DNA from 3 places in the Peribacillus sp. BM1 genome. Region 3 is predicted to be linked to each of the others. Evidence: predicted binding sites of a transcription regulator. Region 3 holds the regulator's gene; each other region holds the start of a gene.

Region 1 (4,292 bases), 2.1 Mb from region 3:
GGTTGTTCAAAAATTAAGTCTGCAATTCCATCTTCCAATTGTTCTTGAATCATTCTGCGAAGAGGTCGAGCCCCGAAAGCTGGATGATATCCAAGATTAACTAGTTTTTCTTTCGCTTCCTCTGTCACTTCTATTGAAAGATCTTGTTCTGAAATGGTTTCATACAGTTCCTGTAACAGTAAGTCGACAATTTGCAATAGATTATCTTTTTTCAGTACTGCGAATTCAATAATGCTGTCGAAACGGTTTAAGAATTCAGGTTTAAAGAAGCTACCGAGTGATTGAAGGATACTTGCTTCCTCAAGAGCAGTACCAGTTCCAAAGCCCATGACATTTCGTGTTTCACTAACACCCGCGTTACTTGTCATGATTATGACTGTATCTTTAAAGTTAACGGTTCGCCCTTGACTATCCGTTAGGCGTCCATCTTCTAAGATTTGTAAAAACATATGCATCACATCAGGATGAGCTTTTTCAATTTCATCAAGAAGAAGGATGCTATACGGTTTACGACGAACTTTTTCGGTCAATTGTCCAGCCTCTTCATGCCCTACATAACCTGGAGGTGAACCAATTAGTTTTGATACACTATGTTTTTCCATGTATTCGCTCATATCTAATCGAATCATCGCATCTTTAGTGCCAAATAACTCGTATGCTAGTGATTTTGATAATTCGGTTTTTCCAACACCAGTAGGTCCTACAAAAAGGAAGGATCCAATCGGACGTGTTTTTGACTTCAATCCAGCACGGCTTCTTCGGATTGCTTTGGCCACTTTTTTCACAGCTTCTTCCTGACCAATGACTTTCTTCGCTAGTTCTTCTTGCAAATGTAACATTTTCTGCTGTTCATCTTCCTGTAATTTGCCGACAGGAATACCGGTTTTTTGCTCAATAATGGCTTGAATGTCCTCTACTGTGACAATTGGTCTCTCCGGATTTTCACTTTGTAGGAGCTTGTCTAATTTTCCTTCCTCGTCACGTAATTTAGCAGCATGCTCATAATTTTCCTCTTTAAGTGCTTGTTCTTTTTCTTGGAAAATTTCTGCCAAACGGGCTTGAATATGCTTTTGATCCTTTGCTTCTATCTTTAAGTTCAATTTTGAACCTGCTTCATCCATTAAATCGATCGCTTTATCTGGAAGAAAACGGTCTTGAATATAACGATGTGATAGCGTAACCGCTACTTTAAGCGCTTCTTCACTGTATTCAACCTCATGATAGTTTTCATAGTTTGGTTTTAGACCTTGTAAAATCGTTATAGCATCAGCAATACTAGGTTCGTTTACAGTTACAGGTTGAAAACGACGTTCAAGAGCTCCATCTTTCTCGATCTTTCGATATTCAGATAGAGTTGTCGCACCGACAAGTTGAAGTTCTCCGCGTGCTAGAGTTGGTTTTAGTATATTACCAGCATCCATAGAGCCTTCTGCAGAGCCTGCACCGACAAGTTGGTGAATTTCATCAATAAATAAGATGACATTTTTTCTATTCTGTAATTCAGAAATTAGCTGTTTCATGCGCTCTTCGAATTGTCCACGTATTCCAGTGTTGGCTACAAGCGAAGCAACATCAAGCATATACACTTCTTTCGTTCGTAATTTTACCGGAACATCCCCTTCTACAATTTTCAAAGCCAATCCTTCTGCAATCGCCGTTTTACCAACTCCTGGTTCCCCGATCAATACAGGGTTGTTCTTATTCCGGCGGTTTAATATTTCAATAACACGTTTCACTTCTTCTTCCCTACCGATGACTGGATCAATAAGACCAGCTTTTGCTGCATCCGTTAAGTTTCGACCATATTCGTCCAGTAATCCTCCACCTTTATGTTCCGTTTGTTTCTTAGCTTGATGATGACCATCTATATGATTTGCGTGTTGATTGAATGCTTTAAAGAAATCTGGGTTGAACGGAGGCATTTCCCCATTCATCGCTGATAATTTACTTGATTCTTTTTTATAACAAGTGGAGCACAATTTCACATCATGCTGCTGACCATTGACAACCATATGAACTTGAATATTAGCTTGTTTATCTTGACAAATTTCACAGTACATACTGTACTCCTCCTTAAATGTTTCGAATTTCAACTTTGACTATCTTTGACCTTATTATACCTTGACCTTCTTTGACTTTCAAGATTTTTGCTTAAATGAATGATTAGATTTGAAAAAAGAACTCTAAAATATTGAGAATTTCTATCACATTTTCATTTCCGTTTCGATATCATTCTACAGCATCCATTTTCTATTCTAGTGTAAATTTTGCCATAAAAAACTGCCCTCCAATTGTTAGATCACATCTAACAATTGGAGGGCAGTTCACGACTAACCTGGTTTTTCCCCTTCCCCTTAATCTAAAAATCGTTCTCTAATTTCTGGAGACGGAATTACACATTGATCTTTTTTTCCGAACCATTTATATCTATTTTTCGCGATAATCTCATATACCCAATCTCTAAGTGGTACAGGAATAAGAATTAATGGGTAAAGAAATTTCCAGCCCCAGCTTAAGTTTTTGGTGATCTTTAGTGCAGCGGTGGACTTTTCATAAGCTCTATTATGTTCTATAAGGACAAAGCTTTCCATGTTTGAATCAAGTTTGTACTTTTTTAACAGATTTTTTCCTATTTCACTTTGGAGTGATGCGAAATTGTAATGCCCTTTCGGATCACGTTTGACGATGAACTGCACACTTTTATCACAAAAATGACATTCTCCATCAAACAAAACGATACTCTTCATCTTCTCACCTTCTATCGCCGACATACGATTTTGTTTTGGATCTAAGAAGTTTCTTTCATTTATCTATTTTTTAAAATTGTTTGAACTATACTGATGTATATTGAGCTTTCTTATTTTTTAACATTAGCGTTTCACTACTCATATTGCAACATATGTGTTTCTGTCTTTAAGTGCGTAAAGTCATTCACTGACCTCATATTATACAAAAAATTGGCGGGGGCAGATGATTATTTTTACGCACGCGTTGGGGTTTGCTTGTCTATACTATTAAGAAAGGCAAATGGATTGGGGGTTTATAGATGAATCGATTCGATTTAACTGGAAAATCAGCTATTATTACAGGGGGTGGTCGCGGTCTTGGATTACAGATTGCGAGTGCCTTAGCTGAAGCTGGTGCCAATATCGTAATTGCCTCCCGCGACATTACCGCGTGTGAGGTTGCCAAAGAAGAGCTTAGTAGAATGGGTGTCAAAGTGCTTGCTTTTCAATGTGATATTACAAAAAAAGCTGATATCGATCATGTCGTGAGTGAAACTGTTGCAAAATTTGGTTCAATCGATATTTTAGTGAACAATAGCGGTACATCATGGGTATCACCTGTGCTTGATCTTAAAGAACATCAATGGAAAAAAGTAATGGACGTTAACGTTACAGGTACTTTCTTATTTTCACAAGCGGTCGCTGCAGTCATGATCAAGCAGCAATCTGGAAAAATTATTAATATAGCCTCTGTAAACGGATTTGGTGGTACTGCTCCTGAATTATTAGACACTATTGCTTATAACACAAGTAAAGGAGCAGTAATTACCTTTACGAAAGACTTAGGTGTCAAACTTGCAAGACATGGGATTCAAGTAAATGCGATTGCACCGGGTTTCTTTCCAACAAAAATCACACAAAAAATTATTGAACAAACAAATGTTGATATTCTCGGGAACATGCCGGCAGGACGTTTCGGCAATCAAGAAGATTTAAAAGGCGCTGCCATATTCCTCGCCTCAAGTGCATCTGATTATGTGATTGGTCATGTATTGGTTGTCGATGGCGGAATTACAGCACTCGTGTAAACTATATGAAAGGAAGATCATGATGGCTAAAAAACGGGATGCTTATGATGAATTGAAGAAGCATGGAACGAATGCAGAACGAAAGATTAATAAGAAAATTCAAGATTCATTGAATAAAAAAGAAATCATCGAGCTTGCAAGTTTATACTCTAATCAAATTGCTCCGCAAATTAAAAGAAACCAAGACAATATAGAAACATTGTCCATCGCTCTTAATTTTCCTACAAAAAGAGATATTGCCAATATCGCTAAAATGACCGTTCAACTCGAAGAAAAACTCGATAAATTAGACGAAACTTTGACTGCCCTTTTTCAAAAAAACACTCCAATTAACCTGGCAAATCATACAACCTCTACTATTGAAAGAAAAAAACGACTAAAAAAGATGTTACAAACTTATCTCACTTCCGGAAATACCCCAAATGAGATGGGGGATTTACGTGGCAAAGCGTAAATCTGATCCAAAAAAATTAACGAA
Region 2 (4,292 bases), 1.1 Mb from region 3:
TGGTTTTCACTATCAAATAAAGTTTCTGCAAGTGCCTTTACTAGCTCTGTTTTCCCTACACCTGTTGGTCCTAAAAAGATAAAAGAACCAATCGGTCTATTCGGGTCCTTAATGCCTGCTCTTGCTCTGAGGACCGCATCTGAAACAAGTTCGATTGCTTCATCTTGACCAATTACCCGCTCGCTTAGGATTGTAGGGAGCCGGAGAAGCTTTTCTCTTTCTCCTTCCACTAGCTTTGTAACAGGAATTCCTGTCCAGCGTGCTACAATCGACGCAATTTCCTCTTCCGTTACTTCTTCACGTAATAGACGGTTGTCTTGTTTATCCTCTTCTAAATTCGCAACAAGATTTTCTAGTTCTTTTTCCTTTTGTGGAATTAATCCATGTCGCAATTCTGCAGCCCGATTTAAATCATATTCATTTTCCGCCTGTTCTAAATCACGGCGAAGCTTTTCCAATTGTTCCCGCTGTTCAGACACATGCTGTAAGGATGATTTCTCCATTTGCCATTGTGCCTTCATTGCGTTTGCCTGATCACGTTGCTCGGATAGTTCTTTTTGCAAAATGGCTAATCTATTTTTGCTCGGTTCATCACTTTCTTTCCGAAGTGCCGCTTCTTCAATTTCAAGCTGCATGACCTTCCGGGTAATTTCATCTAGTTCAGTTGGCATTGAATCGATTTCAGTCCGAATCATGGCACAGGCTTCATCTACTAGATCAATCGCCTTATCAGGTAAAAATCGGTCTGTAATATAGCGATTAGACAATACAGACGCCGCTACAATGGCACGATCATGAATTCTGACACCATGATGGATTTCAAACCGTTCTTTCAATCCTCTAAGAATGGATATCGTATCCTCAACGTCTGGTTCTGATACAAGGACCTGTTGGAACCTTCTTTCAAGAGCCGGGTCTTTTTCAATATACTTTCGGTACTCATCAAGCGTCGTTGCACCAATACAATGCAATTCGCCGCGGGCAAGCATTGGTTTTAACATATTCCCCGCATCAAGAGCACCATCGGTTCTGCCTGCACCTACAATGGTGTGGATTTCATCAATAAATAATAAAATTCCCCCATCGCTTTTTTTGACTTCATTTAGAACTGCTTTTAAGCGCTCTTCAAATTCGCCGCGGAATTTAGCCCCAGCAACCAAAGCACTCATATCGAGCGAGAATATCGTTTTGTCTTTCAATCCTTCTGGCACATCTTTTCGTACAATTCTTTGTGCAAGACCTTCCACTATAGCGGTTTTCCCTACACCCGGTTCCCCGATAAGCACAGGGTTGTTTTTTGTTTTTCTCGAAAGTATTCGAATGACATTTCGGATTTCTGAATCTCTTCCAATAATAGGATCGACTTTCCCAGACCTTACTTCTGCCACAAGATCTCTGCCATATTTCTTTAGTACTTCATATGTGCTTTCAGGATTTTGGCTAGTCACTCTCTGATTCCCCCTAATCTCCTTGATAATATTTAACGCGGTCTGATAGTTTACATTGAATGGTGAAAATAGTTTCTTAATATAAGTTTTGTTCACTTTAAGCATCGCAAGTAGGATGTGTTCTACAGACAAATATTCATCAGAAAAACGTTTCATTTCAGACTCTGCTACTTCCATTATGTTTCGTAGCGATGCTGCTAAATAAACACCTTTTCCTTCTGTACTCCCTGTTACTTGCGGTAGTTTGTTTAGTTCTTCTTCAAGCATTGCTTCAAATGGATTTATCGGCTGATCACTTTCTGAAAGAATTCTCATTAACATGCTTTCATCTTGATCAAACAGAGCCTGTAAAACATGCAGTTCATTCAATTCCTGGTTGTTTCGGGAAAGAGCATAATCCTGACTTGTTATAAAGGCATCCTGCAATTTTTCTGTCATTTTTTCCATATCCATAAGTATCCCTCCAACATTAAGCCAGATGGCATGATCTATACTTTGACCTTCTTTGACCTTTAAATCTATTGTACAATAAAACTCACTAAATTTAAAGAAAGAAGGCTTACATAAGGGCAAAAGTAAAGGGTCAGATCTCGCCTCTACGAACTACAGTATATAGATACTGTATGTAGAGTACGAAATCAGACCCAATTGATGTTCTCTATTTGAATTGATGATTATGGTTTACGTTGATACATCCAAACGCGATTGTGATTCGAATTTTCAGGAAAAGCTTCTCCTGCTTTCAGCTTTACTTTTTTCGGATTATTCACTGTGCTTCCTGTTTCACCTATTTCAACATAAACCCCATTATTCGGCGCTTTTTGTCCAAATTTAAATTGATGATTTTGACCCATGATCATCACTCTCCTTTTGCTGACTGTACTTTTAGTCTTTCCAAAGACGAGTGCGATTATCACTGGTATGTTCGCGAAAATCAGCAATTTTCAGGCGGAGTTTTTAAACAAACATGCTTTTTTCTCACTAGCTTGATTATCATTAATCATTTTTATTGAAGCAAGTCGACCAAAATCGCTTTTTGAGCATGCAGCCTATTTCCTGCTTGATGAAAAACGACAGAATTTGGTCCGTCAATAATTTCAGCTGTTACCTCTTCCTCACGGTGAGCTGGAAGACAATGCATGAAAATATAGTCTTCTTTCGCATGCTTTACTAGCTCTGCATTAATTTGATACTCTTTAAATACTTCTAATCGAACGGCATTCTCTGCTTCTTGTCCCATTGATGTCCAGACATCTGCATAAACGATATCAGCACCTTCTATGGCTTCAGTAGGAGAATCTGTCACGACAATTTCGCATCCCTGTTGCTTAGCCTCTTTTTTCGCGTATTCAATAATTTCCTTATTCGGCTCATATCCAGCTGGACACGCAATGGAAAAGTCAATTCCCGTTTTTGCACAGGCAATCATTAAAGAATGTACGACATTATTCCCATCGCCAATATATGCCATTTTCAGACCTGCAAGCTTCCCTTTCACTTCCTGAATCGTCAATAAATCGGCTAGTGCCTGACATGGGTGGAACATATCTGTTAAGCCATTAATAACAGGAATGGTTGCCGATGCAGCCAACTCTTCAATCTTTTCATGCCCAAATGTTCGAATCATAATTCCGTCAACAAATTGAGATAAGACTTTTGCCGTATCCGCTACCGTTTCTCCACGACCAATCTGGATATCATTGCTGCTTAAAAACAAGCCATGCCCGCCAAGTTGCAGCATGCCAACTTCAAACGACACTCTCGTTCTTGTTGATGATTTTTCAAAAATCATCCCTAACGTTTTTCCTTTTAATGGTGCATACTCTTCATTAGCTGCCCATTTCGACTTAATATCACTAGCTAATTTTAGCAACTCCAAAATTGAGTCAGGAGAAACATCAGCTAGTGTAAGTAAATCCTTTTGCTGAATGATTTTTCCGTTCTTGATTATTGTACTCATACTTGTGTCACTCCCTTTTTATCTAAACTAAGCCAAGTTTGTAGTGAAGCAATTTTTATCTCTTTTTCAGAAAGCGATTGTAAGTATGCAAGGAAAGTTTCTTCTTCTGAAAAAGCGAGGATACGATATTTCGCTGCTAATAATCGCAAATGTTGATCTTCCTCTGATTTTCCATATGACAATACTGCCGCACCGTTTCCTTGTTTAAGCCATGATTCAAAATCACCATCCGCAATAACCATTCCTGCATCAAGCACTCGATTTAACGTTCCCTCACTTAAATGGATCGTAGGGGAAATGAATAAACCGTTTTTATGCACGTCTCTTTGACCATGATAAACTTTCGCTAATGCTTCATTGATTGTATTCGCAATGGCAATACCTTCTCCAGTCGATTTCATTTCTGGTCCAACTTTCGAATCAAGACCACTTAAAGCAAATGTTGAAAAGACTGGGTATTTAATGGCAGAATACGAGAAATCATCTTCTAACCCTGTTTTTCCTAGTAAATTCGACAAAGTATATTTCCCAAGCAATATTTTTGTCGCAACTTGGACAAGTGGAACACCGCTAATTTTACTGATTAAAGGAATCGTTCGACTTGCACGTGGATTTACTTCAAGCACATAAATCTTTTGACCTTGGATAACGAATTGGATATTCATTAATCCTTTATATCCAAGTTCCGCGACAATTTCCTTCGCATATTCGACCATTTTTTCTTTCATTTCATTGGAAATAGTTGTGCTTGGAAAAATAGCTAGGCTGTCTCCAGAATGGACGCCTGCCTTTTCAATATGTTCGGCAACTAAAGGTATATAGACATCACTACCATCGGCAATTAAATCAATCTCAGCTTCTTGACCAGGTATATAAGAGTCAAG
Region 3 (4,292 bases):
TTGATTCAATAATCCTTGCATTCAATAAAACTCCAAGAGAACGATATACTCTATCTTCTAATTGTATGTGAGAGGTTTTAACTAATGCTTCTCTGGCAGACCTTTCTTGTGCAATGATTTGTTGAACAACACTAGTCAAGTCTTCCACAATATCTTTCTCTGATTTTCCAAGTGTAATCTGGTTTGATATCTGAAAAATATTACCTACTGCACTACTGCCCTCCCCATACATTCCTCTGACAACAAGACCTAATTGGTTAATTGCTGGGATAATTTTGTTAATTTGACGAGTCAGGACTAGACCCGGTAGATGCATCATAACTGACGCTCTTAAGCCTGTTCCTACATTTGTTGGACAGCTTGTTAAATAGCCCCTCTCTTCATCGTACGCATAATCAATCTGCTGCTCCACCCAATCATCATATTTATTAGCTACTTCCAAGGCTTCTGTTAACTGCAAACCAGATACCATGCATTGAATCCGGATATGCTCTTCTTCATTCACCATAATACTAATTTCCTCATCTTCAGATAGCAGACAAGCAGCGTACAAGGAATCTTCGGCTAAATTAGGACTGATCAAGTGTTTTTCAACCAATACCTGTCTTTCTAGAGGTTCAAGCTTCTCTAATTCGAAAAGCTCCAAATTTCCCACTACAGTGGCATTTGACTTTTCTAGCTTTTCCTTTACTAACTCCATAATTTCGTTGGCTTCTTCCTTGTTGTATATAGTTGGGAATTTATAATCCCTGAAGTTTCTCGCCAATCTAATTCTGGAGCTTCGAACAATATCTGCATCAGGACCAGCTTCATTCCACCAAGAGCTTTTTGCATTTTGCGCGAAGTGATCTAAAGTCATAGCTGGTTTCCCCTTTCCTCTGCAGCTGCTTCGTCACCTTTTTCAAGTAAACGTATTTGATCTCGCACCAAAGCTGCCTGTTCAAATTCTTCTTGATCAATGAGGGCTTTCAGTTCGCCTTTTAAATCCTGTATTTGTTTTCTAAGATGAATGCTCTCGCCTAATCTTTCTGGTATTTTCCCAACATGTGCAGTATTGCCGCCATGCACTCTTTTTAAAATAGGATCCAAACTATCTTTAAACGCCTCATAACATGTTGCACATCCAAATTTCCCAACATGGACAAATTCTTTAAACGTTAAATGACAATTCTTACACTTTAACTCTTCAACATGTGGAAACGTACTCGTTTTCTTTTGCTGAAGAAATGGTTCTATATTAAGTAAACCGGCCAATAAGTTGTTTATTGAAAATCCGTTTGCACCACTTTGCATAAATAAATCACCTTTTTCTTGTGCACACTTATCGCAAATATGGATTTCTTTCTTTTCACCATTAATAATTTTGGTGAAATGCAAAGCTGCTGGTCTTTGATTACATTCTTGACAAACCATTTTATCACCTCTGCCGGGTCTTTATTTATATTTTAAAGTGGTTAGCATTGCATTTAAAATGCTTGCCCTTAATTCATCACGTACAGGTAAATCGATATAAATCACAGAACGATCAATCACACTAAGCATGATTTTCGCCTCTCTATTAGAAATAATATCCTCATTCACAAGCCGTATAATAATATCTTCAGCTGCCGTTTGAGAAACTCTAGAACCAATTAACAACAGTAGTTGATCTATTAAATCCGCGTGGTCGTGTGTTTGAACCTTCATAATTCTAATGTAACCCCCACCACCGCGCTTACTTTCCACTAAGTAGCCTCGTTCAATGGTAAATCTCGTATTAATTACGTAATTTATTTGAGATGGTACACATTGAAACTTATCAGCTACTTCGCTTCTTTTAATTTCTAAAATGTCTTTCTGACTCATCTCGAGAACTTGTTTTAAATAACCTTCGATAATATCAGATATATTTTTCACTCGCCCTCCCCCATCCTGACTTTGACTATATTTGACTATCATTATACAACGAAAAACCATTTTTGCAACCTAGATGCATTTATTTTTTGATTATATAATCCATTATTTCCATTTGTTATGTATTTTAACTTGAAAATTAATTTTTTTAGTACTCAGTGATTTATTTAACCATAATGAAAGGTTGTACATGATTTTAAATTTTTGTTCGAAAAGAAAACTTTAAACAAATTTATAAAATTCAAACTTAAATCAAGGAGTTAGCCTTCAATACCAAGCAAAGCTTTAATCAATAAAAGTGGTGTGTAAAAAACACAATTCCTATAGTTAGTTTCAGGAAGAATGCTATTTATTGAGTATATATGTGTGAAATCAAAAAACTCAACTATAAATAGCTGAGTTTTTGATTTCGTAGCAACGCCTTAAACGGTTCATTTAAATTAAAAAGAGGCCAGCTATAAATAGCTGGCCTCTCAAATTGCTTGGCAACGTCCTACTCTCACAGGGGGAAACCCCCAACTACCATCGGCGCTAAAGAGCTTAACTTCCGTGTTCGGAATGGGAACGGGTGTGACCTCTTTGCTATCGCCACCAAACAATAAAGGAATATCATTCCTTCAAAACTAGATAATAAGAAGGTTTTTTGCTTTTTTCAAGAACAATAAGGTTAAGTCCTCGATCGATTAGTATCAGTCAGCTCCACATGTCGCCACGCTTCCACCTCTGACCTATCAACCTGATCATCTTTCAGGGATCTTACTAGCTTACGCTATGGGAAATCTCATCTTGAGGGGGGCTTCATGCTTAGATGCTTTCAGCATTTATCCCGTCCGCACGTAGCTACCCAGCGATGCTCTTGGCAGAACAACTGGTACACCAGCGGTGCGTCCATCCCGGTCCTCTCGTACTAAGGACAGCTCCTCTCAAATTTCCTGCGCCCACGACGGATAGGGACCGAACTGTCTCACGACGTTCTGAACCCAGCTCGCGTACCGCTTTAATGGGCGAACAGCCCAACCCTTGGGACCGACTACAGCCCCAGGATGCGATGAGCCGACATCGAGGTGCCAAACCTCCCCGTCGATGTGGACTCTTGGGGGAGATAAGCCTGTTATCCCCGGGGTAGCTTTTATCCGTTGAGCGATGGCCCTTCCATGCGGAACCACCGGATCACTAAGCCCGACTTTCGTCCCTGCTCGACTTGTAGGTCTCGCAGTCAAGCTCCCTTGTGCCTTTACACTCTACGAATGATTTCCAACCATTCTGAGGGAACCTTTGGGCGCCTCCGTTACATTTTAGGAGGCGACCGCCCCAGTCAAACTGCCCGCCTGACACTGTCTCCCGCCCCGATAAGGGGCGCGGGTTAGAATTTCAATACAGCCAGGGTAGTATCCCACCGACGCCTCGACCGAAGCTAGCGCTCCGGCTTCACAGGCTCCTACCTATCCTGTACAAGCTGTACCAAAATTCAATATCAGGCTGCAGTAAAGCTCCACGGGGTCTTTCCGTCCTGTCGCGGGTAACCTGCATCTTCACAGGTACTATAATTTCACCGAGTCTCTCGTTGAGACAGTGCCCAGATCGTTACGCCTTTCGTGCGGGTCGGAACTTACCCGACAAGGAATTTCGCTACCTTAGGACCGTTATAGTTACGGCCGCCGTTTACTGGGGCTTCAATTCAAAGCTTCGCCTTGCGGCTAACCTCTCCTCTTAACCTTCCAGCACCGGGCAGGCGTCAGCCCCTATACTTCGCCTTGCGGCTTCGCAGAGACCTGTGTTTTTGCTAAACAGTCGCCTGGGCCTATTCACTGCGGCTTTTCCGGGCTATTCACCCTAAAAAGCACCCCTTCTCCCGAAGTTACGGGGTCATTTTGCCGAGTTCCTTAACGAGAGTTCTCTCGCACACCTTAGGATTCTCTCCTCGCCTACCTGTGTCGGTTTGCGGTACGGGCACCCTACATCTCACTAGAGGCTTTTCTTGGCAGCGTGGAATCAGGAACTTCGGTACTATATTTCCCTCGCCATCACAGCTCCGCCTTAATGGAAACGGGATTTTCCTCGTTTCCGGCCTAACTGCTTGGACGCGCATATCCAACAGCGCGCTTACCCTATCCTTCTGCGTCCCCCCATCGCTCAAACGATGTATAGGTGGTACAGGAATATCAACCTGTTGTCCATCGCCTACGCTTTTCAGCCTCGGCTTAGGTCCCGACTAACCCTGAGCGGACGAGCCTTCCTCAGGAAACCTTAGGCATTCGGTGGAAGGGATTCTCACCCTTCTTTCGCTACTCATACCGGCATTCTCACTTCTAAGCGCTCCACCAGTCCTTCCGGTCTAGCTTCAACGCCCTTAGAACGCTCTCCTACCACGGATACCATACGGTATCCATCCACAGCTT

Evidence for each region. The regulator CtsR, encoded in region 3, represses protease genes until heat stress. The targets are predictions, from matches to a motif close to ATGGTCAATAAAGGTCAAACA.
Region 1: a site for CtsR is predicted at 2,103-2,123, ahead of AC1MGI_RS15470 (ATP-dependent Clp protease ATP-binding subunit). Genes of this name have one in related genera too.
Region 2: a site for CtsR is predicted at 1,941-1,961, ahead of clpB (ATP-dependent chaperone ClpB). Genes of this name have one in related genera too.

What each region holds. Positions count from the first base shown of each region.
Region 1 covers NZ_CM155259.1:3,202,260-3,206,551, forward strand. Annotated here, with positions in the region: gene AC1MGI_RS15470 (ATP-dependent Clp protease ATP-binding subunit) at 1-2,060, opposite strand, end outside; gene AC1MGI_RS15475 (thiol-disulfide oxidoreductase DCC family protein) at 2,355-2,747, opposite strand; gene AC1MGI_RS15480 (SDR family oxidoreductase) at 3,047-3,814, shown strand; gene AC1MGI_RS15485 (hypothetical protein) at 3,834-4,268, shown strand; gene AC1MGI_RS15490 (alpha/beta fold hydrolase) at 4,255-4,292, shown strand, end outside.
Region 2 covers NZ_CM155259.1:2,265,047-2,269,338, reverse strand. Annotated here, with positions in the region: gene clpB (ATP-dependent chaperone ClpB) at 1-1,901, opposite strand, end outside; gene AC1MGI_RS10915 (YjzC family protein) at 2,123-2,302, opposite strand; gene argF (ornithine carbamoyltransferase) at 2,455-3,408, opposite strand; gene AC1MGI_RS10905 (carbamoyl phosphate synthase large subunit) at 3,405-4,292, opposite strand, start outside.
Region 3 covers NZ_CM155259.1:1,123,076-1,127,367, reverse strand. Annotated here, with positions in the region: gene mcsB (protein-arginine kinase McsB) at 1-859, opposite strand, end outside; gene mcsA (protein-arginine kinase activator protein McsA) at 856-1,413, opposite strand; gene AC1MGI_RS05440 (CtsR family transcriptional regulator) at 1,435-1,896, opposite strand; rRNA gene rrf (5S ribosomal RNA) at 2,374-2,489, opposite strand; rRNA gene AC1MGI_RS05430 (23S ribosomal RNA) at 2,557-4,292, opposite strand, start outside.